Linked DNA regions of Dehalococcoides mccartyi 195. The protein of the gene in region 2 interacts with the protein of the main gene of each other region in a pairwise test. Links are inferred from orthologs where the notes say so. Each region holds a gene or a part of one and is shown on either strand. Other genes may lie near its edges.

Region 1 (13,739 bases), 780 kb from region 2 along the record:
ACACCCCGTTTGAATCACAGGTTTTTAAGACCTGCGCCCTTATACCCTACGGTCAAACTGCCAGTTACGGTCAGATAGCCCGCCGGATAGGCCGCCCCAAAGCCGCCAGAGCGGTAGGGCAGGCTCTCCATAAAAACCCCGTACCTATACTGATACCCTGCCACAGGGTGATTGCCGCAAACGGCAAAACAGGCGGTTTTAACGGGGGCACCAATATAAAATGCTGGCTGCTTACCCTGGAGACTAGGAAACCTTCAGGTTGATAACCAGCGTATCAGCCGGTACGGAATCCCACGGGCGGGAATAATAAAACCAAAGCTCGGTCTCATCTGTATCCAAGGCCCTCAGACGGAAATATTCGGTTCCGCCGCCGCCAACTGCAGTATTGCCCGCATCATCCGGCGTATAGGTTTTTTCAACCAGATATACTTTGGAGCTGGCAGACTGAAATTCCCAGCTATAACCAGTAGTGGGGTTAGCCGGCAAAGCCACTATAAACTCATCCCCAGCCCGGCATTCAATCAGAGTATCCGCATCTGTATAAGTTTTGACCTCCGGACTGCAGCCGGAAAAAGCCAGACTGAAAGTGCAGACCAGACTAAGTATCAAAACAGCAGATTTCTTCATTTTCCACCCCTTAAGCCTGGGTTTACTCCGGGTTTCCCCCGAACAGTTCTGCCCGGTATATATGACGTTTTGCTTCGGAAACATGTTTCAGTTTCAAATTTAAAAAACCTGTTTCATACTCTCCCATAAGACCGGCAGCCGCAAAACTGAAATAGCAGTTATCCCCGATAATAATATGGTCTAAAGCCCGTATTTTCATCACCATGGCGGCATACACCAGCTCACGGGTCAGGTCTTTATCTGCCTGCGAAGGCTCGGTCTTACCGGAAGGGTGGTTATGAACAAAAATAAGGGCGGAGGCATTTTGGGAAATAGCCGCCCCAATCACCTCCCGGGGGATAACACAACCGCTGGCCACTGTTCCGCTAAAAAGGTCTGCCACCTCCAGCACCCGGTGCTGGCTGTCCAGATATATTACCTTGAAAACCTCTTTTTTCAGACCCCGCATGGCGCAATACAGGTAATCAAACACCTGCTGGGCGGTATTGCAGACCGGTTTTTCCATAATCCCGTCCTTAAGGTAGCGCCGGGATACTTCCCTGATAAGGGTAAGGGCCATGGAGTTGACCTCGCCTATTCCCTTTATGCTTGAAAGTTCGGCAGGGGAGGCTTCCAGCACCGCCCTAAGGCTGCCGAAGTGTTTTATGGCCTCTTTGGCCGCTTGCTTGCAATCACGGCGGGGAGTCCCTAAGGTAAGCAGCAGATCTACCACTTCATAATCATTCAGCCCGTCCAGACCGGCCTTAAGGAAACGCTCACGCAGACGCTGGCGATGCCCGGCGTTCGGATTAGCGGTTGAAACAGATGGGGTATCCTCAGTCTTCTTGGGCGGGTTCATCCGGCTCTTCATTCTGCACTTGCAAATCCGCCAATATCTCTTTGGCCTGAGTAAGGTGCTCTTTCAAAACATATAGACTGACCGGCAGCAAAGTTATACCCAGATACGGAAACACCTGCTTCGCTCCCAGAGTGGAGGGAATACCCTCCCCCTCCAGAAAACCCTGCCACATTTCCGCCACTATCTGGTTGGGGGCTACCCCGGCCAGTTCCAGTTTATCCGCTTGGGGCATTATTCTCCAGCCTCACATTGGCACTGCCCACCAGGGCGGCAAGCTTGCTTTTAAGCTCCGGACAATAGTATACCCAGATATCCGGCATTTTCAATATGAAAACCCGTTCGTGATTTACCACGCACAGCCTTACCTCAGTTTCACCGGGGTATTGCTTCAGTATTTCAACTACTTCGTTCAAGCAGTCAATATCCCGGCCCTCATTTTCGGTCTGCTGGATACATACCACCAGCCGCTGCAGCTGGGGAGCCGGGGGCTCTTTGTCTTCCGCCTTCGGCTGGGGAGCGTTTATAAATACCGGAGCCGCTTTTTTATCTGTTTCCGGCTGATACCGGCTTACTTTTTCCGCATGAATTGATACCCTGTCTCCACGAACCACAGCTTTACCTTCCACTAATAGAATATTCCCCTCCTCCCAGAGGGCTTTAGTTGCGGCATATACTTTAGGCCAGGCGGCTACTTCCACCCGCCCCACCAAATCTTCTATTTCCGCCATTACAAACGGTTTGCCTTCGCGGGTAGCCGAAACCCGCACCGAAGCCACCATACCGGCCACCGTTACCGGCTGGTTATCCAGTTCCTCATCTATCTGGCCGCACAGGGCGGTAGTTACCTCCTGAGCCGCACTGGCATACGGGGTGAAAGGGTGTTCAGATATAAATATGCCTACCAGCTCTTTTTCCCACTGGAGCTTTTCACGGGTGGTAACCGGGGATTCCGCCATCTCCAGACTGGGCATGGGCATGGGTGACTGCTGACCGAAAAGGTCAAACATGGTAGTCTGGTTTGAATCTTTCAGCTTCTGTTCCCGCTGAGCCAGGGAAAGTATATTCGGCAGATTGAAAAGGAGAGTCCCCCGGTCACCCAGGCTGTCCAGTGCCCCGGCTTTGACCAGGCTTTCCATTACCCGTTTGTTAAGTGATGACCCTTCCGCCCGGCGGCATAAATCTTCAACAGACAGATACTCCCCGTTGGCTTTTCTCTCTGCCACAATCGGTTCCACCGCCGCCACCCCCACATTCTTGACCGCCGCCAGCCCGAAGCGGATTTTCTTAACCCCGTCTTCGTTTTGCTCTATTTCAAAATTAACCCCGCTGCGGTTGATATCCGGCGGCAGCACCTCTATCCCCATATGGCGGGCTTCGGTAACGGCAGTTACCACTTTTTCAGTCACATCACAAAATGCCTGGAGATAGGCGGTTATGTATTCCACCGGATAGTTGGCTTTTAAGTAAGCTGTCTGGTAGGCAATAAGGGCATAGCTGGTGGCATGAGCCTTGTTAAAGGCATAACCGGCAAAGGGCTCAACCAGAGCAAACACCTCTTCGGCTATTTCAGGGGTATAGCCGTTTTTCAAAGCCCCGTCAATAAAATTGGCTTTCTGTTTCTGCATAACGGCCGCAATCTTCTTGCCCATGGCCTTGCGGAGTATATCCGCCTGTCCCAGGGTATAGCCGGAGAAGGTCTGGGCTATAAACAGCACCTGCTCCTGGTAAACAATAACACCGTAAGTTTCTTCCAGTATGGGTTCAAGGGCGGGGTGGGGGTAGGTGATAGGCTCAAGCCCGTGTTTTGATTTGATAAAACGGGGTATCTGTTCCATAGGGCCGGGGCGGTACAAAGCCACCATAGCGCCAATATCTGAAAACACGGTCGGTTTCAGCTCTTTGATATAGCGGCGCATACCCGTGCCTTCCAGCTGGAAAACACCCACCGTTTCGCCGGCCGCCAGCAGCTCAAAGGTTTTTACATCGTCAAGGGGTATGGCCAGGGGGTCAATATCCTGCCCGGTGTATTCTTTAATAACCGCACAGGCCTTGCCAAGTATATTCAGGTTGACCAGCCCCAGAAAATCCATTTTGAGCAAGCCAATCTTGGCAATATCTTCCATGGTGTACTGGGTCATGACCAGACCCAGATTATTTTCCTTGCTCAGGCGCTGCAGGGGTACATGGTCTGTCAGCGGGTCTTTGGAAATAACCACCCCGGCGGCATGGGTGGAAGCATGGCGGGAAAGCCCCTCTATCTTGCGGGCGGCATCCACCAGATTACGGACAACCGAATCCTGATTGTACATATCTTTCAGTTCGGTGCTTTCTTCCATAGCCTTGTCCAGGGTCATGTGAAGGGAGAAGGGTATGACCTTGGCTACCCTGTCAACATCCGCATAGGCCATGCCAAGCGCCCGCCCCGCATCCCGCACCGCCGCTTTTGCCCCCAGCGTACCAAAGGTAATAATCTGGGAAACATGGTCACGCCCGTACTTGCCCACCACATATTCAATGACCTCCTCGCGGCGGTCATCCTGAAAGTCCATGTCTATATCAGGCATTTCCTTGCGTTCAATATTCAGAAAACGCTCAAAAACCAGCTTGTATTTAATAGGGTCAAGGGCGGTAATACCCAGACAGTACAGCACTATAGACGAAGCGGCGCTGCCGCGGACGCCGTAATACAAACCCTTTTCTTTTACAAAACGGATAATATCCCAGGTAACCAGAAAGTAATTGGCAAACTCGGTGGTTTTAATAACATCCAGCTCATATTTCAGGCGGTCAAGTATCTCCTGGCTGGCATCAGGATAAAATTTGGGCAGCCCCTCATAACACAGGTCTGCCAGATACTCATCCGGGGTTTTACCGGCAGGTATATCTATCTCCGGCAGGTGCAAACGCCCGAAATCCAGGCTTACGTTGCACATTTCGGCTATCTTGGCGGTGTTTTCAATAGCATCCGGTATATCCTGATAGGCTTCCGCCATTTCTTCAGGTGATTTCAGGTAAAAATAATCACCCTCCATCTTCATCCGTTTTTCGTCACTGACCAGCGCATTTGTGCCTATACAAAGCAGCAGGTCATGATAAGGGGCGTCTTCTTTATCCAGATAATGGGTATCATTGGTAGCCACCAAAGGTATATCAAGCTCCCGTGCCATGGGAATAAGGACGCTGTTTATCTTTTCCAAATCCGGCATGGGGTGGCGCTGGATTTCTATATAGTAGTTTTCAAAAGTTTTCTTGTACCAAAGAGCGGCCTCTCTGGCTTCGTCAAAGCGGTTTTCCAATATCAGGCGGGGTACTTCCCCCGAAGGACAGGCCGAAAGGCAGACCAGCCCTTCCGAATATTTTTCAAGCAGCTCTTTATCTATCCGGGGTTTATAGTAAAAACCCTCTATGTGTGAACGTGAACTTAACTGGATAAGGTTGTGATAGCCTTTGTTATTTTTAGCCAGCAGCACCAGATGGTAATAGTTTTTATCTGCCGCTGTTTTGGCGGTACGGTCACCATATGCCAAATAGAATTCACTGCCCAGTATCGGTTTTATACCTGCTTCTTTGGCCTCTTTGTAAAAACGGGGAATACCGTGCATAGTACCATGGTCGGTAATAGCCAGCGCCTCCATGCCAAGTTCTTTGGCACGGGCTACCAGCTGGGAAATACGGCACATGCCGTCCAGCAGGCTGAATTCGGTGTGGACATGAAGATGACAAAACATAGCTTTTCCTAAGGGCAGATTATAACACAGCCCTGCCATTTGAGGTATGCAGGTGAGAAGTCATTTCAAGGCTTAAAACAACCTCAAACAGACAACCTCAAGGTTTGAAGGTGCATTTTTCGTAGATAAGAGTGTAAAATACAGCCATGAAACCAGAATTGAAAAGATTTTTATATAATGTCTGGAAAACCTTAGCCACACTCCTTATCCCACTGATAATACTCACCCTGACCCTGAGTATACTTATAAACTGCCGATGGCTGTATGAAAAGGGTTTTGAAAAGTACGAAATCAGCCAAAAAACCGGCTTTACCCCTGCCCAACTAGAAACAGCCGCATCTACCCTTATTAGTTACTTTAACAACGGCGAGGAATATATAGACCTACATCTGGAAAAAGACGGGGTAGACGTAACCGTATTCAAAGAACGGGAAATACTTCACTTAAAAGATGTAAAGGGGCTTGTCCGCCTGAATTATCTGGCTCTGGGCATCTGCCTGTTACTTGGCGGAGGATTTTTCCTTTACCTATACTTGAAAAAACAGGCCGGGCGGGTAAAAAAAGCCGGCATAGTGCTTATTCAGGGAGGAGTGTTCAGCCTTTTGTTATTAGGCGGCATCGGGCTTATAGCCATGCTGGATTTCCAGACTTTCTTCACCCGGTTGCACCTGCTTGGTTTCAGCAATGACTTCTGGCTGTTAGACCCCGCCAAAGACTATCTGGTAATGTTTTTCCCCAGAGGGTTCTGGGAAGACAGCGCCCTTATGCTGGGCATTTTAATCGGAGTATTGGCAGTCAGTCTTGTGGCCGGCGGCTGGCTACTAAGAAAACCTTCCAGGAGTGACCTGCCTTTTTAATAGCCAAACGGCGGTAAACCCCGCCGTTTCTTTTCAAGATGCTACATTGCACACCTGTGATAAACAATACAGAACTTCAGTTCTAGCTTACTGTGCCTTACTGACAGTCAGCAAGAGTCGGTACTGGTCTTTGGTAATTTCTGTACCGACTGCAGGGTAGGGAGTAACGTTAAAGCTGAATTTATAAATGCCGAAATCAGCTACCGCATCTCCTCCGGCACCTCTTTTAACCATGTAAAACTTGGTCTTTTCGCCGCCAGAGTTAATCTCCAACTGAACCATCACTTCACCCGCCCAGATACACTGGACACCCTCGGGGCAACGGCTGTCGGATACTACCCCTACGAATTTGATAATCAGATCTTCGCCGGCTATGGCACAACTCTGTCCAGGGGGGAAAGAGATAGACTGGTCAAGCCCTGCCGTAGGAGTGTCAACGGAACAGGCCGAAAGGGGTAAACCTAGCATCAGCAAACCGGCAAATATAGTTAAGACTCTCTTGCGCATATTTTATCCTTTACCTTTCCGGGAAACACACCTGAAGACAGTCTGAAACACTCTGAAAACTCAAAGACATCCGGTGCACCAGCGGCAGAGTAATTTTCAGACATATCTGTTTCCCTCTATCTTATAACGATAAACGGAACTTGCAGATAGCCGCTTATAAAAAGTACCTGCCAACCGCAAACTAAATAAATACCCGCTTAAGCACCGTACAGAGTAAAGGCAATAGAAAATCCGGATCTTTTACTAAAAACAAAAACCGACACAATACATTACTGGCTGGGATAGGCAGATGAATTATGCCGGCATTTGCCGGTCAGCTTTAACGAAACACAGTTTCATCAACCGAATTTAGTGGCAGCCGGAACAGCTTGAACAAGAACCGCTTGAACAGGAACCGCCGCCGCTTCCGCAGGAACCGGTACCTCGGCAGGCAAAACCTGAAACGCCTCTGGCAGAGGGAGTTTTGCATTCAGGGCAAAGAGCTTCCTCATCAGCCTTGCTGGTAGAGCGGATGTCTTCAAATCTGGTTTTGCATTTTGGGCATACATATTCGTAAATTGGCATTTTTATCTCCTACTAAAATTGTATCGTCAAAAGAGCTTAAAGTCAACGCTTACCTGACATAACTATATATCCCAGATGTAGTTGGCCTCAATAACAGTTTAAAAACTAAATATTGTCCAGGACTCTAAAATTTTCAAAATAAATCCTGCCGCTAAAAGCAGATACTCCTGAAGCTGGATTGACACTAGTCTATCCCAATAAGTATAATCTAGCGGCTTAAGTTGTCCAGATAACCCTGATCAACTGGTGACTTGACAGGCCGAAGTGGCGGAACGGCAGACGCGCTACGTTCAGGGCGTAGTACCTGTAATAGGTGTGAGAGTTCAAATCTCTCCTTCGGCACCATACCGGCGCTTGTAGCTCAGTTGGATTAGAGCGCAGCCCTGCGAAGGCTGAGGTCGTGGGTTCGAGTCCCACCAAGCGCGCCATATTTCTTTCGGGCGGTTAGCTCAGCTGGTTAGAGCACCTGCTTTACACGCAGGGGGTCATAGGTTCGAATCCTATACCGCCCACCATTTTTTAAACGTAGAACAGCCCTCATGATGTTATTGTCATGGGGGCTATTTTTATAAATGGCACTAATTTGGCACTAAACTTTTTCGGCTGATGATCTTTCCATTCTCAAAACAACATAATCTAAATGTTAATTGAAGAGTAGTTTCTATGCTGATATCTCATCATAAGCATATTCGAGCATATACCTCTATCACAATATCTTTGCGAATTTGGTAGGGAGTTTGAAAACTAGTCGCTATTTGGGTCTACTTCAATCATGACATGACGCTATCTTATCAATCTAATCAGTCGGAACGCTGTTTTATTCAACAAAAGTATGATCTATGGAAAAAAAGGATTTTGATATTTAGTTTATTTCAAACTATTTTAGGTTTTTTTATTCCCCCCCCAGAAATTTAACAAACCTAGTGCACCTGCGAAACTAAATAGAGCAAGAATTACAAATTCCGAATCAAAGCGAGGGAATATACCTGCGAGTACCATAAAAATAATGCCTAATATTACCCAAAAGCTCCGGCGGATTTTCTTCATCTATTTCTCCTTCAGTCCATCGAGCACTTTATTATTATTTAACTTACTTTAAAACAATAAGATAGACGTATTTACCTTTATGGTCTTTAAATATTTATCGTTTTATTGAACAACATATTTTATCCAATTTACTCTTAGATGCAATATCAGGTTCCTTACCGTATAGCAAATGCTTAGGGTGATCCATGGTATAGATACGTAGATATAGTCATTTATTTCTATTATTTATACATTATTTGTATTATAGTTGACAAATATATCTTTATTGTTATAATTTTGCCTATATTGTTCGGATAATACAAAGAGTCAATCGGAGGCAACTATGTTTGTGCCCAAGTTTCTGAAATCACTCACTCCTCTTATCGGTGTTATCATCTCAATTATTCTTCTTTTTGAAATGGTCCCTCCTATTTCTCTACATGCTGCGGATGACGGGTCTAGTGATGGTAGTGATATCATTCATTACATAGACAATCAGGAGAGAATACCTGTCATACCGGTACCTCCACAACGAACCACAATTAACGCATTAGCTGAATCCTGTTCTATACTGATTTCAGCTAGTGAAAAAATAAGTCTGCAAATTCCGGCTGGTGCTGTATCTGGCCAAGTCCAAATAAACATGGATGAATATATTCCATGGGGATCAACAGGAACTAGATTTGTAAATGTAGTAGACCTTACTGCTAGAATTGAAGCTACAGATACAATTGTTAATAAATTCGATAAACAGCTTCTTATAACGATCAAGCATACCCCAGAAGAATTACATGGTTTAGACTTAGATTCACTTAAGCTATGCTATTTAGATGAAAAAGAATTAATCCTGGGTGCCTGTTGAATCGAGTAAATTTGATAAAAAGACTGGCATATTGACAGCTTATCTTAATCATTTTAGCCACTATGGAGAGCTGGCAAATCCTCTTATATCTGGGCCGGGCATGGTTATGGATTCTCAGGTCGGGCTACAATCTGGTGCATCGATTTACAGCTACTCAATTGACACTCCTGCCGGACCTGGCGGTTTTAAACCCAAGATTGAATTAATCTACAATAGTGGTTCTGTAGATGAGATGAAAAACAAACGGTCGCTTGGCTCTTGGGTGGGTATTGGATGGAGTTTGAGCCTTGGCCGAATAACTCACGAACCAATTGCTGACAAATACTTCCTCGAATTCAACAATGGTTCGTATGAACTCGTAACAGGTGATGGGATAAATTACTATACCAAACCACAAGAATTTCTAAAGATAACCCGCTCTGGGGATATTTGGGAAGTCTATGATAAAAATGGCTACTATTATGAATTTGGTGGTAGCACTGGATCTACCGCGGTACAATACCTGACCAGTGCAGATGGTGGAAGTTATCGCTGGGATTTAAGTATTATAAGGGATACCAATGGAAATGAAGCAACAGTCAGCTATATCCAAGATATAAAAGGCACTTCACCTGATACATGGGTAAGATCAGCTTATCCAGAGTATCTGACTTATGGCGATATTGTAATTCATTTTATATCATCATATGACCAGAATGATGCAACTGATGGCTATATTCGTTTGGATAATCCTAAAAGCTATGGATCCAATCCAGCTCCCAAGGTTATGGAAAATCGTAAGCTGGACGCCATTGAAGTGAGCATAGGCGCTACCCTGATTCGCAAATATAGCTTTGCTTATACCGTTACTGCAGCTTCATATAATTCCAGTCAATATGGTGGCATATATTATTCTGGTACTATCAAGCTTAACTCCATCATCCAAAAAGGTGCTGATGGCGTATCTTCTTTACCAGCAACAACTTTCACTTATACGAATAAACAGGTATATAGGCGTACATATGAAACCACCTATAGTGGCAATCCTGGCAATGCTGCTTCCTTATCATGGCCATTCCTTACACAGGTTAATAGCGGCTATGGTGGGTATGTGGCTTTTACTTATGTCCAAACACCGGCTAACACCACATACGATACATGGACTAGAGAATGCGTTGCAACTAAGACTGTAAACAGCGGTATAGGCGTGAGTCAAGTTACGAACTATGTTTATAGTGGCGGACCCTATTACTCCGGTTATGGCTGGGATGCTCCATTCAGAGGATTTAGTTCAGTCAGAGAGATACCCGAAACTAACAGATTTATTAATCATAATTTTTATACAACTGGTTCGATTCTAGCCGAAAAATTGACCGGACTGGAATTTTCCTACAACTATTGCAAGTATAACGGCGCATTTAATGAAGAATACCCCGAAAGTGTTTCTTCAGACTTTGAATCTGGGGCATTGGATGAAATAGTACTACGAATGGGTGGTGTACTTAGCAATACAATCTCCAGTTTGAATAATCCGAATGCAGTAGCAATTGGGCAAGATGGATATATCTATGTAGCAGATACTAATGCGAACCTAATCCGAAAGTATAATCCTAATGGTATCCTTATGAGCAGCTTCGGCAATTCCTTAAACCAACCTCAAGGCTTAGCTTTTACTTATGATGGATATCTGCTTGTTTCAAATACCAATGCCAATACTATTCAAAAATACACTATAGATGGGACTTTCGTAAGCAATTTAATTACTGGTCTGACTCGTCCCCAAGGTATTACTGTAGCAAAAGGTGGAAACATATATGTTGCAAATACTGGAGCCAATAATGTCAAGATCTATACAGCTACAGGGAGCTTAGTCAATACAATTCTTTATTGGAATATGGGCACACAGTCCCTAAACCAACCCCAGGGTGTAGCTGTAACCAACGATAACATCCTATTTGTAGCTGACACAGGAAATAACCGAATTCATATTTACTCAACTGTTAATAGTCCTACAGTTAGTTTTGCCAGCTTCAATACCTACAAGTTTAATGGTGTGGATACTGCATTTAATGGACCCCAAGGGCTTTTCTATTCGCAAACAGGTTACTTATATGTTGCCGATACAGGAAACAATCTGGTCCATGAATATATTCCGGGGACTGGAATGACAGATATACCAGAATGGGTAAGTAATATTGGAAGCGGGCTTAATCAACCTCAATCGGTAGCAGTAGCTCCTAATGGATATATATATGTTACAGATACTGGTGATAATGAGATTCATAAATACGAATACACTATCCGAACTTGGATTATTCGGCTTGTAAAATACACGATTGGATATAGTGGTACAGGCGGTTCCAATCACTATAATCAGGAACGATATGAATATGATAGCTATGGAAATGTAATCAAAAAATATCTGGATGGTAATCCGAATGCGATAGGTGATGAATCTTATATTGAATATGATTATTATCCAAATAGCACAGACAATATAGTAGGATTAGTAGCCAGAGAGCGGACTTTTGATAAAGATAGCAATCAAATAACTGAAACCCGCTACTATTATGACGGGAACAATACTGACTACACTACCCCACCTACCCAAGGAAACCTTACTCGTAAGGAATCCTTTATAGATGGCTCGAGCTCAATTAGCAATTATTATACCTACGATACCTTTGGTAATGTACTAACAGAGCAGGATCCTAATGGAAATATTACCAGTTGGGAATATGAAACAACATATAATACTTATCCTACAGTTAAGACTTATCCAATAACCGGATTGTCTGAAAGCTACACATTTGATCCAGGTACTGATAATCTTTTAACTAAAACGGATGTTAACGGACAAACAACCACCTGCTATTTTGATACATTTAAGCGCATTACCAAAGTAGTAAAACCCGGTGATACGGAAACTCTTCCCAGTATAGAGTACCAATATAATAACTGGGGTACTATTAACCAGCAACACCTCAAAACTATTACCAGAATAAATTCAACAACCACTATATGGCAAAGCCAATACTTTGACGGTATCGGTCGAGTAGTTCAGGTACAATCTCAGGGCGAAACCGGACGAACTATCATTGAACAAACTACAAAATATGATATCTGGGGCCGAACTTCTCAAGTATATGTTCCTCAGGATTATGCCTCTACCTCAATAAATGGTTATAAAGCACCTGAAACCGCATGGAAATCTGTTTCATATATCTATGATATACTTGGCCGTTTGATAACCCAAATAAATGCTGATGCCACAACAGTTAGTTATGATAGAGCAACAGTCAGTCTGCAGGTACTGGTAACTAATGAACGCGGTTATAAACATCGCTATTACTACGATTCATACTTACGTCTAACAAAAGTTGTGGAATATGATGCTAATAACGCTATTTACGCTACCACTGAATACACATATGATACACTGGGTAATCTTACGCAGGTTAAGGATAATTCCAACAATATAACAAGCATTAGTTATGATTGGTTAAATCGTAAAACGGGTATGATGGATCCTGATATGGGAAGCTGGGTCTATGGCTATGACAATAACGGTAACATCATCAGCCAAACTGATGCCTTGAGCCATACTATTAGCTATGCTTATGATGCTTTGAATCGTCTCACTTCCAAGACATACCCCGCAGGTTTGGGTATGACCGATGTCAGCTATAATTATGATAGCACTGCCAATGGTAACTATGGCTTGGGTTTGCGCACTAGTATGACTGATGCTGTTGGTACAATTGTTTGGACTTATGATTCATGGGGTAGAAACATTGAAGAACTTCGGACAATAGATTCCGTAGATTACGCTACTTCTTATATTTATGATGGTTTAAACCGAATAACAACAATCACATATCCTACAGGAGAAGTTGTTACCAATACCTATAATGGACGAGGTCTACCTTATGCCCTGAGTGGTAGTACTACAGGTAATTTGGTAACTAGTACGCTATACAACCAACTGGCTCAGCCTAAAGAAATTAACTTTGGCAACACCTTACGAACTACTTTTGGTTACTATGGTCTGGGTGGTAGTTATGATACTACCGGTGGTTATTACGGTAACCTGTGGGAGATAAAAACTTTACCTCAGAGTGGTGGTAATGTTTTGCAGGATACTCGCTATACCTGGGATGCAGGTGATAATGTATCCACTAGGCAAGATGTTTTATCAAGTCAGACTGAAACATTTACATATGATTTCCTGGGTCGTTTAACTGCTGTTTCGGGTGCTTATATTGCCTCATACAGTTATAATCAGATAGGTAATATTGTAGCCATGAATGGTTCCTCATACACTTATAGCACTCAGCCTCATGCCGTAACACAAGTAGGCACCACCAATTATCTCTATGATGCTAATGGCAACATGACCAATCGAGGCACTCAAACCTTGACTTGGGATCTTGAAAATAGGCCGGTTAGTATTACCGAAGGTGGCGATATTACTACTTTTATTTACGATGGTGATGGCAATAGGATTAAACAAATAACCTCAATTGAAACTATTTTGTATATAAACAAATTTTATGAAAAAAACCTTGCCACAGATGAGGTAACCACTCGGTATTATTTTGGGGACACAATGATGGCAGAACGACAAGGTACAACTCTCAGGTATGTTCATCAGGATAGTATTAACAGCACCAGTTTGGTCACTAGCAATACTGGTACTGCGCTTGGCTCAACCAAGTATTATCCGTATGGTGTTACCAGAAGCGGTTCTG
Region 2 (10,593 bases):
TATTGGCGCTGGATATACCGAAGCGGGCCATACCAGCCACATTATCCGCATTGGCCAGTGATTTAAGCCGGTTTATGAGTGTGTTGTATTCTATCCGGATGTTTGTGTCTGACAATTTAAAGCCATTTCTTCCGCTTGAAAAACAATACTAATATTAAAGCTATGGCTAGCATGAATAAAAGTATACCGGGATACCCCCAACTGAAGCGGAGCTCTGGGATATCAAAATTCATGCCGTATATGCCTACGATAAAGGTCAGGGGTATAAAAATGGAAGCGAATATAGTTAAAACCTTCATGACCTCACTCATGCGGTTGGATAGGCTGGAAAGGTAAATATCTATCATGTTGGAAAGCATATCCCGGTAGGTTTCGCCGGTATCTATCTGCTGGATAAGGTGGTCATAAATGTCACGGAAATATATGTGGCTGCTTTTATCTATCAGGGGCGTTTCACTGCGTTCAATGGCTGCCACGGTCTCCCTGGCCGGCCAGATAGATTTACGGATAAAGAGCATTTCTTTTTTGGCCTCTGAAATCTGTTTGAGTGTTTGGGAGGATGGGGAGGATAGAAGCTGTTCTTCTATTTCGTCCAGATAATCTCCGAAGCCCTCTATCAAACTGAAATAGCCGTCTACTATTATATCCAGTATGGAATAGAGCAGATAGTCTGCCCCTAGTTTCCGAATCCGCCCGTTATCTGACTGTAAACGTTGGTGAATGGGGTTAAAAATATCACTCTGGTGTTCCTGAAAACTTATCAGGAAGTTTTTACCCAGTATCAGGCTGATATGTTCTGAGCGGGTTTTCTTAAGCTCGGAATCCCAGTGAAGTGCTTTGATAACGGCAAAGAGGTAATTGCCGTAGTCCTCCAGTTTGGGACGCTGCTCAGTATTGACCACGTCTTCAAGGGTAAGGGGGTGAAGGTTAAAGCATTTGCCCAGTTCCTCCACCATAGCAGTATCCTGAAGCCCGCTGACCTTTACCCAGACTATGCCGCCGGACTGTTTAACCTGGGTACTGCAGTCCGCCAGGGTTTTTAAAGGCAGCGGCTGGTAGGCATCCGGGGTATACGAGCTAAGGCTGAGGCTGGCTGGCTCTGTCTTTCCTTCGCCTATAAATACTACTGAGCCTGGCAGCATACCTGCCTTCTGGGAGTATTTTTTAGATTGTCTGGTCATAGCCTGCCTCCTTTCGGGCTCAAGTCAGGAAAGGAAAACTAAAAGTTCTGGCGTCCCTCCATGGCCCGGCTTAAGGTTACATCATCAGCATATTCCAGTTCGGTTCCAAAGGGTAAACCCCGTGCCAGTCTGGTTACTTTTATACCCAGCGGGGTTATCAGGCGCGAAAGGTACATAGCGGTAGCCTCACCCTCGGTGGTGGGGTTGGTAGCTAAAATAACCTCATCTACCTGCCCGTCATTCAGGCGGCTCATAAGTTCGTTGATGCGTATATTTTGGGAAGTGATGCCTTCGGTGGGGGAGATAGCCCCGTGCAGTACATGGTAATAGCCTCGGTAAACGCCCACGTGTTCCAGTGCCAAAATATCCTGCGGCTGTTCCACCACGCAAATCTTGTTTGCTTCGCGTTTGGTATTCTGGCAGATTGGGCAAAGCTCACTGTCAGCCACGTTAAAGCAGATACGGCACTGGCTTATCTGGTTCTTGATACTGCGGATAGTATCTGAAAGAGTCAGAACCTGTTCTTCAGGCGCCCTCATCAGGTAAAAAGCCAGCCGCTGGGCGCTTTTCGGGCCTATGCCCGGGAGTTTGCCCAGCGAATCTATAAGCTTGTTTACTGCACCGGCTGTAGACGGTAAAGAAGTATCCTTCAACAAAGTCTCCTGCCGAAATATTACATCAGACCCGGAATTTTAACATCCCCCATCAGTCCCTGCATCTGCTTTGAGCCTTCTTTTTTAGTCTCTTCGTAAGCATCATTGAAAGCTTTAGTCAGGGCATTTTCCAGGTCTTTGGGTTTGGACGGGTTGATGATGTCAGGTGAAATACTTAGGGACAGTATTTTTTGCTGGCCGTTCATCTTTATCTTGATAGCACCCTTGGCGCTTTCAGTCTCCACTATTACTTTTGCCAGTTCTTTCTGGGCTTTGTCCAGCTTAGACTTAAGCTCCATGGCCTGCTTAATCATGTTCATGTTCACGCTTTACTTTTCCTCCACTGATATAATCTGGGCTCCCAGTTTTTGGGCTTCTTTGACCAAATGGTTGGTTTCGGCTTCGGATATGCATACCAAAGTGCATGTCCTGCCTACGAAATTTGAAATAATTTCGGCGGTAACCTTGCGGTTTTCCAGTTCTTCAATCTTGTCTTTGTGGTATTTGTATTTAAAAGACAGAGTGACCACATTTTTTTCTATAGAGACCGGGCGGACACCGGCGCTGCGTAGTATGGCTACTGCCGCTGAGCGTTTAAGGTTGTCCGGTGCCTGGTCAAGTATGTTTTTCCAGCTGACCTTTAGCTGTTCAATCACATCCCCGGCCCCTATAAGCACTTTTTCTTCTTCTTTGGGCGGGGCGGGGGCAGTGTATTTGGGTTTTTCTTCAACAGGTATAGCCGTTCTGGTAAGTTTGGGGGCAGATTCTTTAGCCCCGGTTCTGGAGGCAGCGGCCGGTTCTGAAGCATTCTTGGTTTTATCCTGGATTTCTGCTTTGGCTTCTTTCTGCGGCGGCTCATTAGATACCGCCGGTTTTTCAGTTTTAGGGGCTGGTAATTTGGCCTGGGGGGGTATAGTAGCCGGTGCAGTATCCGGATTAAGCGAAGCATCTACCAGTGCCAGCTCAAAACTCAGGCTGGAGGCCGTATCTGAACTGAAATCAAGCTGGCTAAAGGCCTTTATAGCTTTAGTAATGCCCTCCAGGTTGGTTATGGCTGATACTTTTTGCAGGGCTTTTTTCTCATCTGCGGTAAGTTCCAAACTGCCTTCCGCCCCGCTGTTTAGGAGCATAATCTGGCGGAGGTAATCCAGCAGTTCACGGCGGAATTGTTTTAAATCAATCCCGTCCGCCACAACGGCATTAAGGGTTTGCAGCCCGTTTTTGATGTCTTTTTTAAGTATATTTTCCGCCAGGGTTTTTATGCGTTCATCCCCGCTGATACCCAAAGCCGCCTGCACCTGGGGCAGGCTTATTTCGGTACCGTAAGTGGTGGCTATCTGCTGAAGCAGGTTTTCACCGTCACGGAAACTGCCCCCGGCTGAACGGGCTATCAGTTTTAAAGCCTCGGGTTCTATATTTATGCCCTCTGCCTGGCTTATTTTTTCCAGTTTGCGGCTCATATCTGAAAGGGATACCCGGTGGAAATCAAACCGCTGGCAGCGGGACATAATGGTGGGCAGTACCTTGTGGATTTCAGTGGTGGCCAGTATAAATATAACCCTGGGCGGGGGTTCTTCAAGCGTTTTCAAAAGGGCGTTTGAGGCACTGTTTGAAAGCATATGGACTTCATCTATGATATAAACCTTGTAATTCGCCAGTGCCGGGGCGTACTGGACTTTTTCTTTAAGCTCACGGATATCGTCCACCCCTGTATTGGAAGCGGCATCTATTTCGATTACGTCCATAGAGCTGCCCTCGGTTATGGATAAACACATGGGGCAGGTATTGCAGGGTTCACCCTTGCCCTGGTTGGTGGTGCAGTTTACCGCTTTGGCCAAAATGCGTCCGGTACTGGTTTTGCCCGTACCCCTGGGGCCGCAGAAAAGATAGGCCTGGGCAATACGCCCGCTTGAAAGGGCATTTTTCAGGGTGTGGGCAACGTGTTCCTGGCCGACAAGGTCAGCCAGAGTTTGGGGGCGCCATTTGCGGTAAAATACCTGACAGGTCATATCTGCCATATTATACCCTAAAAGTGTTATTCTCCAAAGCAATTTCGGGCAGATATTTAGCTACAAGGTATGAAAAATCCCCGCTGATTTGCCAGGCGGGGAAGATATTCGGGGTGTAATATACGGGCAGGGTGCAGACGGCGGCTGGTTTTCCGGTTGCACCCTGTGTTTTTTAGCCGTTTTTTATTTACCCGGTAAGTTATTTCCGGCATTTGGTTGCCTGGTATACAGGCTGGTTTTCTATTTTATTCGGTAAATACCTTTACCTTGCTGCCTTCACTGTCTACGTCTACCTCCATCTCGGTCATAGCCTCAATCAGGGGTTCAATATCCTCTTCACGCAGGTTCTTGAAATCAAAGTTGACCCCCTTTTCCTTAAGGTTATGGTCTATTTCGTTGGTAGCATCTGCCGGCAGTATGGATGCCAGCTTGATTCCGGCTCTCAACAGAGCCATTGGAACGCGCACATTGACCTTGGCATTACTGTCTTCGTCAGTGCCGTTTATTATTACCCGCAGGTATTTGGGTACTCCTTTGGCAGTTATAGCGGCAGCCGGGGCGGGTTTTGAGTCTTCATTACCCAGCGCTTCAAGCAGTTTATTGGCCTGGTCTACGGTTATTTTGCCTTCGGAAAGCATTTGCAGTATTTTTTTAGCATTTTCAGACATTTTTAATATTCCCCCTTATATAAACTGTACTTTTATACGTGTTTTGTTGTCGCGGATATCTGCATTCATACCCCTGAGGGCACACCACAAGCGGTATGAATATGGGCCGATAAGCAAGAGGAAGCGGCCTCTGCCGCTTGACCAGGTCAGTAATATAGCCAGCAGCATGAAAGGTGCAAATACAATCATTAGTGCCAGTACAATGGGATATATCAGGAACAGCGGCAGTATCAGCGGAAAGCTTCCGCCGCCCTTGCCGAATGGTATTCCCGCCCAAAGAAGCATAGGTGGCCAGTACATTATCTTTGCAACCTCCTTAGAGCTTCGTCTACTGAGATTCCGCCTTTTTCCAGTTCTGCCAGTACATTATCATCTTCGTTGGTTGCGGGTGGGGTGGGAAAGTTTTCAACAAAGCTGAAATTTGCCCCTATCCGCTGCAGGCGGTTTTTCACGGTGGGGTAACTGATACCGAAGAACTTTTCCATGTCCTTTATAGAGCCGTGGCATTTTACAAAGGCCATTACAAACACCTGGTCTTCAGCAGAGAGTCTGGCCAGAGCAGGCAGCTCAAAGCTTCCCTCAATGGCAATGCCTGAAGATGCCAGTTTGACCCGCTCAACCGTTATGGTTGCTCCCTGGGTGAGCCTGGTCAGTTCCTGCCAGTCTTTTGCCATATTGTGCACCTCCGGGTAGTTATTTAACTTATATCAGTATTATATGGTTAAAAATTAAAAAAGTCAATATGTAAATTAAAAAAATTAATATAGCAAGGGGGTATGAATTAATAATATTTATCGGCGGGCAGATGGGTAGCTGCGGGCAATAAAAAACGGCTTCGGAATTTCCGAAGCCGTCAAAGTGCCGTGGTGTTTTAATGGTTATTCAAGCAGGGAAGGAATATCTCTGCTGAGTTCATCAATATCTCGCCGCCTGTCCGCCAGGTCAGCCTGACGCTGCTTGATTACGGGCATCATGCTGGTGGAGCGGTTGTAGTAGTAGCGTACCCTCTCAAGGTCCGACAGCTCTGAGAAGATAACGGTTACAGTCATGGTGTCTTTTTCGCGGGGGTAGTCACCGTTGCGGATAATGGCATTCGGTGCCATCTCACGCAGCCAGTCACCCTGTTCTTTTATGATATCCATATTTATTTCTTTGGCAGGGGCGGAAATAAGGAACAGCGCCCGTCCGGCATCACGGGGGTCAATCTTGAGCGAAAGCTCACTTACGGCTTCATCCATAGCCCGGATACCCTTGTAGTTGGAAACGCTCTTCATCCGGAAATGGTCAGTTTTATCAAAGGGCAGGGTCAAGGTGCGGACGCGGGCCTTGCCGTGACCGATAACCGTCCAGCCGGAAATGGTCTGGATGATATCACCGGCATCCATAGTCTTGGCACCGATGTACTTGGAGTTCTTTTCTTCACCGGCACACAGCAAATCCCAGAAAGGCTCAACAATCAGGGAGTTTATCTTGGAAAGGTTGTAGCGGAGTGAAAAATCCTTGCGGACATAACGCTGGTTTTCCACCAGTATAACCGCATCTGCAACCGAACTGATTGATTTTAAGCAGACAGCGGTATTGTAGACGGTGCGCTCTTCGGTTTTCTCCTCATGCTCAAAGGGCAGGGCTATCAGGGCATAAACCGGTTTGTCCATGTAGCGCTCTTTGATATGCTGGGCGATAATGGAAACCGAACCTGAACCGGTACCGCCGGCCGCACCGGCAATAACCAGAAAACCGTCTGCATCATAAAAACGCTTGGTGGTGCGCAGGGCATCTATAACCTTGTCGGCATCTGCTCTGGCAATTTCAGCGCCCAGTTCATTTATTTTACCTACCCCATGGCCGCCGGTTTTACGCCCGCCGATAAGTATGCGGTGCTGGTGGTCAGGTTTGATGGTGACCAGACCTGAAAGGTCAGCCTGGTCGGTGTTTACGGCGAACACTCCCGGGCAGATACTCACGTTACGCTGGGAGCGGGCTCTTTTATCCATACGGGCAAACTCATCCGCTATGCGGCTGCCGCATTGCCCAAGACCGATTACAATTAATTTCATTTTGTCCTCCGTTAATCGGGCTAAATTCTAAACTAATAGCTTTAGCATGTCAACAACTTACGTTTAAATCCGCCCCAGTTATTAGTTTAAAATTTATTTGGAGATGTAAGCTATCAAATCTCCCAGGCGGGTGGAGTAACCCCACTCATTGTCATACCATGAAAGTACTTTTACCATATTGCCGTCCAGCACCATAGTACTGGGGGCATCTATGATGGAACTGGCAGGGTTGCCCTTGAAATCACTGCTGACCAGCTCCTCTTCGCAGTATTCCAGTATTCCGGCCAGCTTGCCCTGGGCGGCTTCCTTGAAAGCGGCGTTTACTTCCTCTACGGTTACATTTCTGGCCAGTTCACCCACAAAATCCACCAGTGAAACGCTGGCAGAGGGTATGCGGAATGAAATGCCGTCCAGCTTGCCTTTAAGTTCGGGCAGCACCAAAGCTACTGCTTTGGCAGCTCCGGTAGTGGTGGGGATAACATTGACCGCGGCGGCTCTGGCCCGGCGGATATCCTTGTGGAACATATCCTGTATCTTCTGGTCATTGGTATAGGCATGGCAGGTAGTCATGAAACCTTTTTTAACCCCGAATTTATCATGGAGTACCTTTATAAGGGGGGCGACACAGTTGGTGGTGCAGGAGGCATTGGAGATAACACGGTGAGTATTGCAGTTATATTTTTCTTCGTTTACACCCATAACCACGGTGATATCTTCACCCTTGGCCGGGGCTGAAATGACCACAGTCTTAACACTGCCGCGAAGGTGGGAGGAGGCTTTGGCGGCATCGGTAAACAAACCGGTAGATTCAATCACCAAATCTACTCCGGCGGTCTCCCAGGGGATCTGCATGGGGTCACGTTCGCTGAAAACCTTGATGGGTTTGCCGTCTACTATTATAGAGCAGTCATCAGATTCAACTGTACCGGGATATTTGCCGTAGGTTGAGTCCCATTTTAAAAGGTGGGCGTTGGATTTATTGTCGGCCAGGTCATTTACCGCTACTACTTCAAGTTCGCCGCGGTGGTACTGGTTAATAGTCCTTAGGGTAATACGCCCGATTCGCCCGAATCCGTTAATGCCGATTCTGGTTACCATAATAATCCCCCTTCAAGTAAATTATAGGTTTATCTGTTTTTTGGCCTTAAGCATATCCAAAAAGGCCTCAAGCCGGGTTTTCTGATGCTGGTTTAAATGAAAATCTGCGTTGCCTTCCAGAGTGAGCATGGGAAGCGGCAGCTTTTGCCTCAATATAATATCACCGATAGCCCGATGACAGAAAGCCTGAACATAATGGATTATGCCGTCTATGCGGCGCTTAGTGAGCTGGGTCCGGATATCCCTTAAGCGGTATTCCATGGGGTAGGGGTAAGTATAAGCGGTGTAAGACCGGGAGATATCAGCACCGCCTTTGGGCAGGCTGAACTGCCGCTGGATTTCATTAAACACCACTCTGGCTCCGTTTTGCTCAAGGTAAGGGTAAAGCTCCTGCCCGAATACCGAAGGCACACCCAGATAAGCCAGCCGTAGTTCGGTCGGGGGGTAAGGGGTGCGGTTCTCCGCTGTATTCAGGAGTTTCTGAAGGTCGGCTTGGTACTTTACATAATCACTATTAAAATCTGAACTGGATACCAGCCAGTAGTGGTCTTCAAAACCGGATACTTTGTTTTCGGCATAACACAGGTAGTCCAGCCTGTGTGCCAGTTCTCTGGCGGGACTAAGTGTTTTCCGCCATTCTTCAGCCGCCTCAAGAGTAGTGCCCAGCCTGAGGGCCAGTTTTGACAGAGATGCTTTTACCTCCGCGGGGTTGGGTTCGGTGGGGAAGTCAAAGGGAATAGTGCAGATACCTTTTAGGTTTAAAACTTCCCTTAGCATCTGGGTGTTTGAGCAGTCACCGCTGGTTACACAGATAACCTCACTGATGCCTTTATCCAGGCAGACACCGTAAATGCCTTTTATCCAGGCACAGCAGTTTAAGGGGAAGCCGTCTTTTTCAGCCAAGCGGATAAGCCTGTCAGGATTTGTATCTGAAACGAAAATATTATTCAGGTCCAGCGGGCTGTAACCGGCTGAAAGCAGTATTTCTATGGGTACAGTGGTGGTAATGCCGATGTATTTGGGGTGCTCGTTATTTTTCAAAACAGCTCACATTTTATGAAAAATTTTTTATCCCATATGGCATCTGGCATATCTTTAAAGCTTTACCCTGCGGATGCAGTTCGGGCGGGTTTTCACCGGCTGCCGGCTGCATCCAGAGGGTTTCTATATCCTTTTATAATTATTTTAAGTTGAAAAAGGCCTCTTTGCCGGGGTATTTGGCCTTTCCGCCCAGTTCCTCTTCAATACGGAGCAGGCGGTTATATTTGGCAGTGCGTTCCGCACGGCAGGGAGCGCCGGTTTTTATCTGGCCGGCATTCATGGCCACAGCCAAATCTGCAATAGTAGTATCTTCGGTTTCTCCGCTGCGGTGGCTGACCACTGCTGTCCAGGCGGAATTATTTGCCATTTTGATAGCGGCAATAGTCTCAGACAAGGTGCCTATCTGGTTAAGTTTAATAAGTATGGAGTTGGAGGCGTTTTCTTTTATGCCCCTCTCCAGCCGCTTTATATTGGTGACATAAAAATCGTCACCCACCAGCTGCACCTTGCTGCCGATTTTTTTAGTAAGCATTTTCCAGCCGTCCCAGTCATCTTCAAAAAGGCCGTCTTCAATACTGATTATGGGGTATTTTTCCACCCAGCCGCACCAGTAATCCACCATTTCGGCACTGCTGAGGGTTTTATTTTCAGTTGCCAGGGTGTATTTGCCGTCCTGATAAAGTTCGCTTGAAGCCGGGTCAAGGGCTATGAATATATCTTCACCGGGGCGGTAGCCGGCTTTTTCAATGGCTTTCAGTATGACTTCCACCGCATCTTTATTGGTGGGTAGGGAAGGGGCAAAACCGCCTTCATCCCCCACGGTAGTATTCTGGTTCATACCTTTCAGCACTTTTTTCAGGCTGTGGTAAACCTCGGTACCCATCCGGAGTGCCTCGGCAAAGCTTTTGGCACCTGTGGGCATTACCATAAACTCCTGAAAGTCAGTGGAGTTTGAGGCGTGTTTGCCGCCGTTTAATATATTGAACATGGGTACGGGCAGGATATATTCGTCACAGTTATTCAGGTAACGGTAAAGAGGCATATGGCAGGATGCAGCTGCGGCATGGGCAACTGCCAGTGAAGTGGCCAGCATGGCGTTAGCCCCCAGCTTGGCTTTATTGGGAGTGCCGTCCAGTTCTATCAAAAGGTTATCCAGCCCCTGCTGGTCTGATGCTTTGAAACCGGATATGGCCTTAGCAATGGCGGTGTTTACATTAGTAACTGCCTTTTGTACGCCAAGCCCGTTATAGCGGGATTTGTCTCCGTCACGCAGTTCCACGGCTTCATGGCTGCCGGTAGAAGCACCCGAAGGTACAGCCGCCCGGCCGAAAGAGCCGTCAGATAAAACTACATCCGCTTCAACGGTGGGGTTGCCACGGGAATCCAGTATCTCTCTGGCCTTGATAGACTTGACTACTGCAGACACAATTACCTCACACTCGTATTAGTTTATTAAATCCAGAGCCATTGTAACCGCTTCCAGGGCATTTCCGGCTTTGATTACAGTGCCGTCAGCCTTGCCGTTCTGGCTCATTGACCAGCTGTTTAAAGTAATTACCGGCAGTCCGCTTTGGAGGGCATAGGCTATTTCAGACAATGTTCCGTAAGCACCGCCCACCGCAATAACTGCCTGGGCAGATTTGACCACCATGACATTCCGGGCAAAACCTATACTGCTTATTATGGGTATTTGGACATACGGGTTTGCCTCTTCGCGGCTGTTTCCCGGCAGTATGCCTATGGTCAGCCCCCCGTTTAAAGATGCGCCCCGGCAGGCGGCTTCCATTACCCCGCCCATGCCCCCGCAGACAAGTGTAACCTGCCTAAGCGCAAGTTCTTTGCCCACTTCCTCTGCCAAACGGGTTTCTTCCGGCGTGGCTTTGGAG

Evidence for each region.
Region 1: the proteins of dnaX (region 2) and DET_RS07505 interact in binary tests that used the Escherichia coli proteins (3 or more experiments, as listed by UniProt). The link is inferred for Dehalococcoides mccartyi 195 from one-to-one orthologs.

The regions. Positions count from the first base shown.
Region 1 is NC_002936.3:1,317,824-1,331,562, forward strand. Bases 1,481-5,593 are described here. They hold DET_RS07505 (DNA polymerase III subunit alpha), read right to left. Parts: upstream 5,194-5,593; coding sequence 1,681-5,193; downstream 1,481-1,680. Other genes in these bases: DET_RS07495 (putative signal transducing protein), read right to left, coding at 1,481-1,697; DET_RS07510 (TIGR01906 family membrane protein), read left to right, coding at 5,340-5,593. Outside these bases: DET_RS07480 (methylated-DNA--[protein]-cysteine S-methyltransferase), read left to right, coding at 1-263; DET_RS07485 (protease inhibitor I42 family protein), read right to left, coding at 244-627; RadC family protein, read right to left, coding at 650-1,465; more of DET_RS07495, read right to left, coding at 1,443-1,480; more of DET_RS07510, read left to right, coding at 5,594-6,050; DET_RS07520 (hypothetical protein), read right to left, coding at 6,138-6,557; DET_RS07525 (FmdB family zinc ribbon protein), read right to left, coding at 6,906-7,121; DET_RS08735 (hypothetical protein), read right to left, coding at 8,004-8,168; DET_RS07550 (hypothetical protein), read left to right, coding at 8,491-9,009; DET_RS07555 (RHS repeat-associated core domain-containing protein), read left to right, coding at 8,999-13,739. UniProt on the Escherichia coli protein: DNA polymerase III is a complex, multichain enzyme responsible for most of the replicative synthesis in bacteria. This DNA polymerase also exhibits 3' to 5' exonuclease activity. The alpha chain is the DNA polymerase catalytic subunit.
Region 2 is NC_002936.3:533,875-544,467, forward strand. What follows is about bases 1,509-4,473. They hold dnaX (DNA polymerase III subunit gamma/tau), read right to left. Parts: upstream 3,853-4,473; coding sequence 2,164-3,852; downstream 1,509-2,163. Other genes in these bases: recR (recombination mediator RecR), read right to left, coding at 1,509-1,834; DET_RS03095 (YbaB/EbfC family nucleoid-associated protein), read right to left, coding at 1,855-2,154; DET_RS03105 (SHOCT-like domain-containing protein), read right to left, coding at 4,089-4,473. Outside these bases: DET_RS03080 (DNA alkylation repair protein), read right to left, coding at 1-115; magnesium/cobalt transporter CorA, read right to left, coding at 117-1,181; more of recR, read right to left, coding at 1,220-1,508; more of DET_RS03105, read right to left, coding at 4,474-4,511; DET_RS03110 (hypothetical protein), read right to left, coding at 4,527-4,811; DET_RS03115 (DUF2089 domain-containing protein), read right to left, coding at 4,811-5,185; DET_RS03120 (tubulin/FtsZ family protein), read right to left, coding at 5,390-6,568; gap (type I glyceraldehyde-3-phosphate dehydrogenase), read right to left, coding at 6,662-7,666; DET_RS03130 (2-hydroxyacyl-CoA dehydratase family protein), read right to left, coding at 7,688-8,707; eno (phosphopyruvate hydratase), read right to left, coding at 8,847-10,133; DET_RS03140 (TIGR00725 family protein), read right to left, coding at 10,152-10,593. UniProt on the Escherichia coli protein: Part of the beta sliding clamp loading complex, which hydrolyzes ATP to load the beta clamp onto primed DNA to form the DNA replication pre-initiation complex.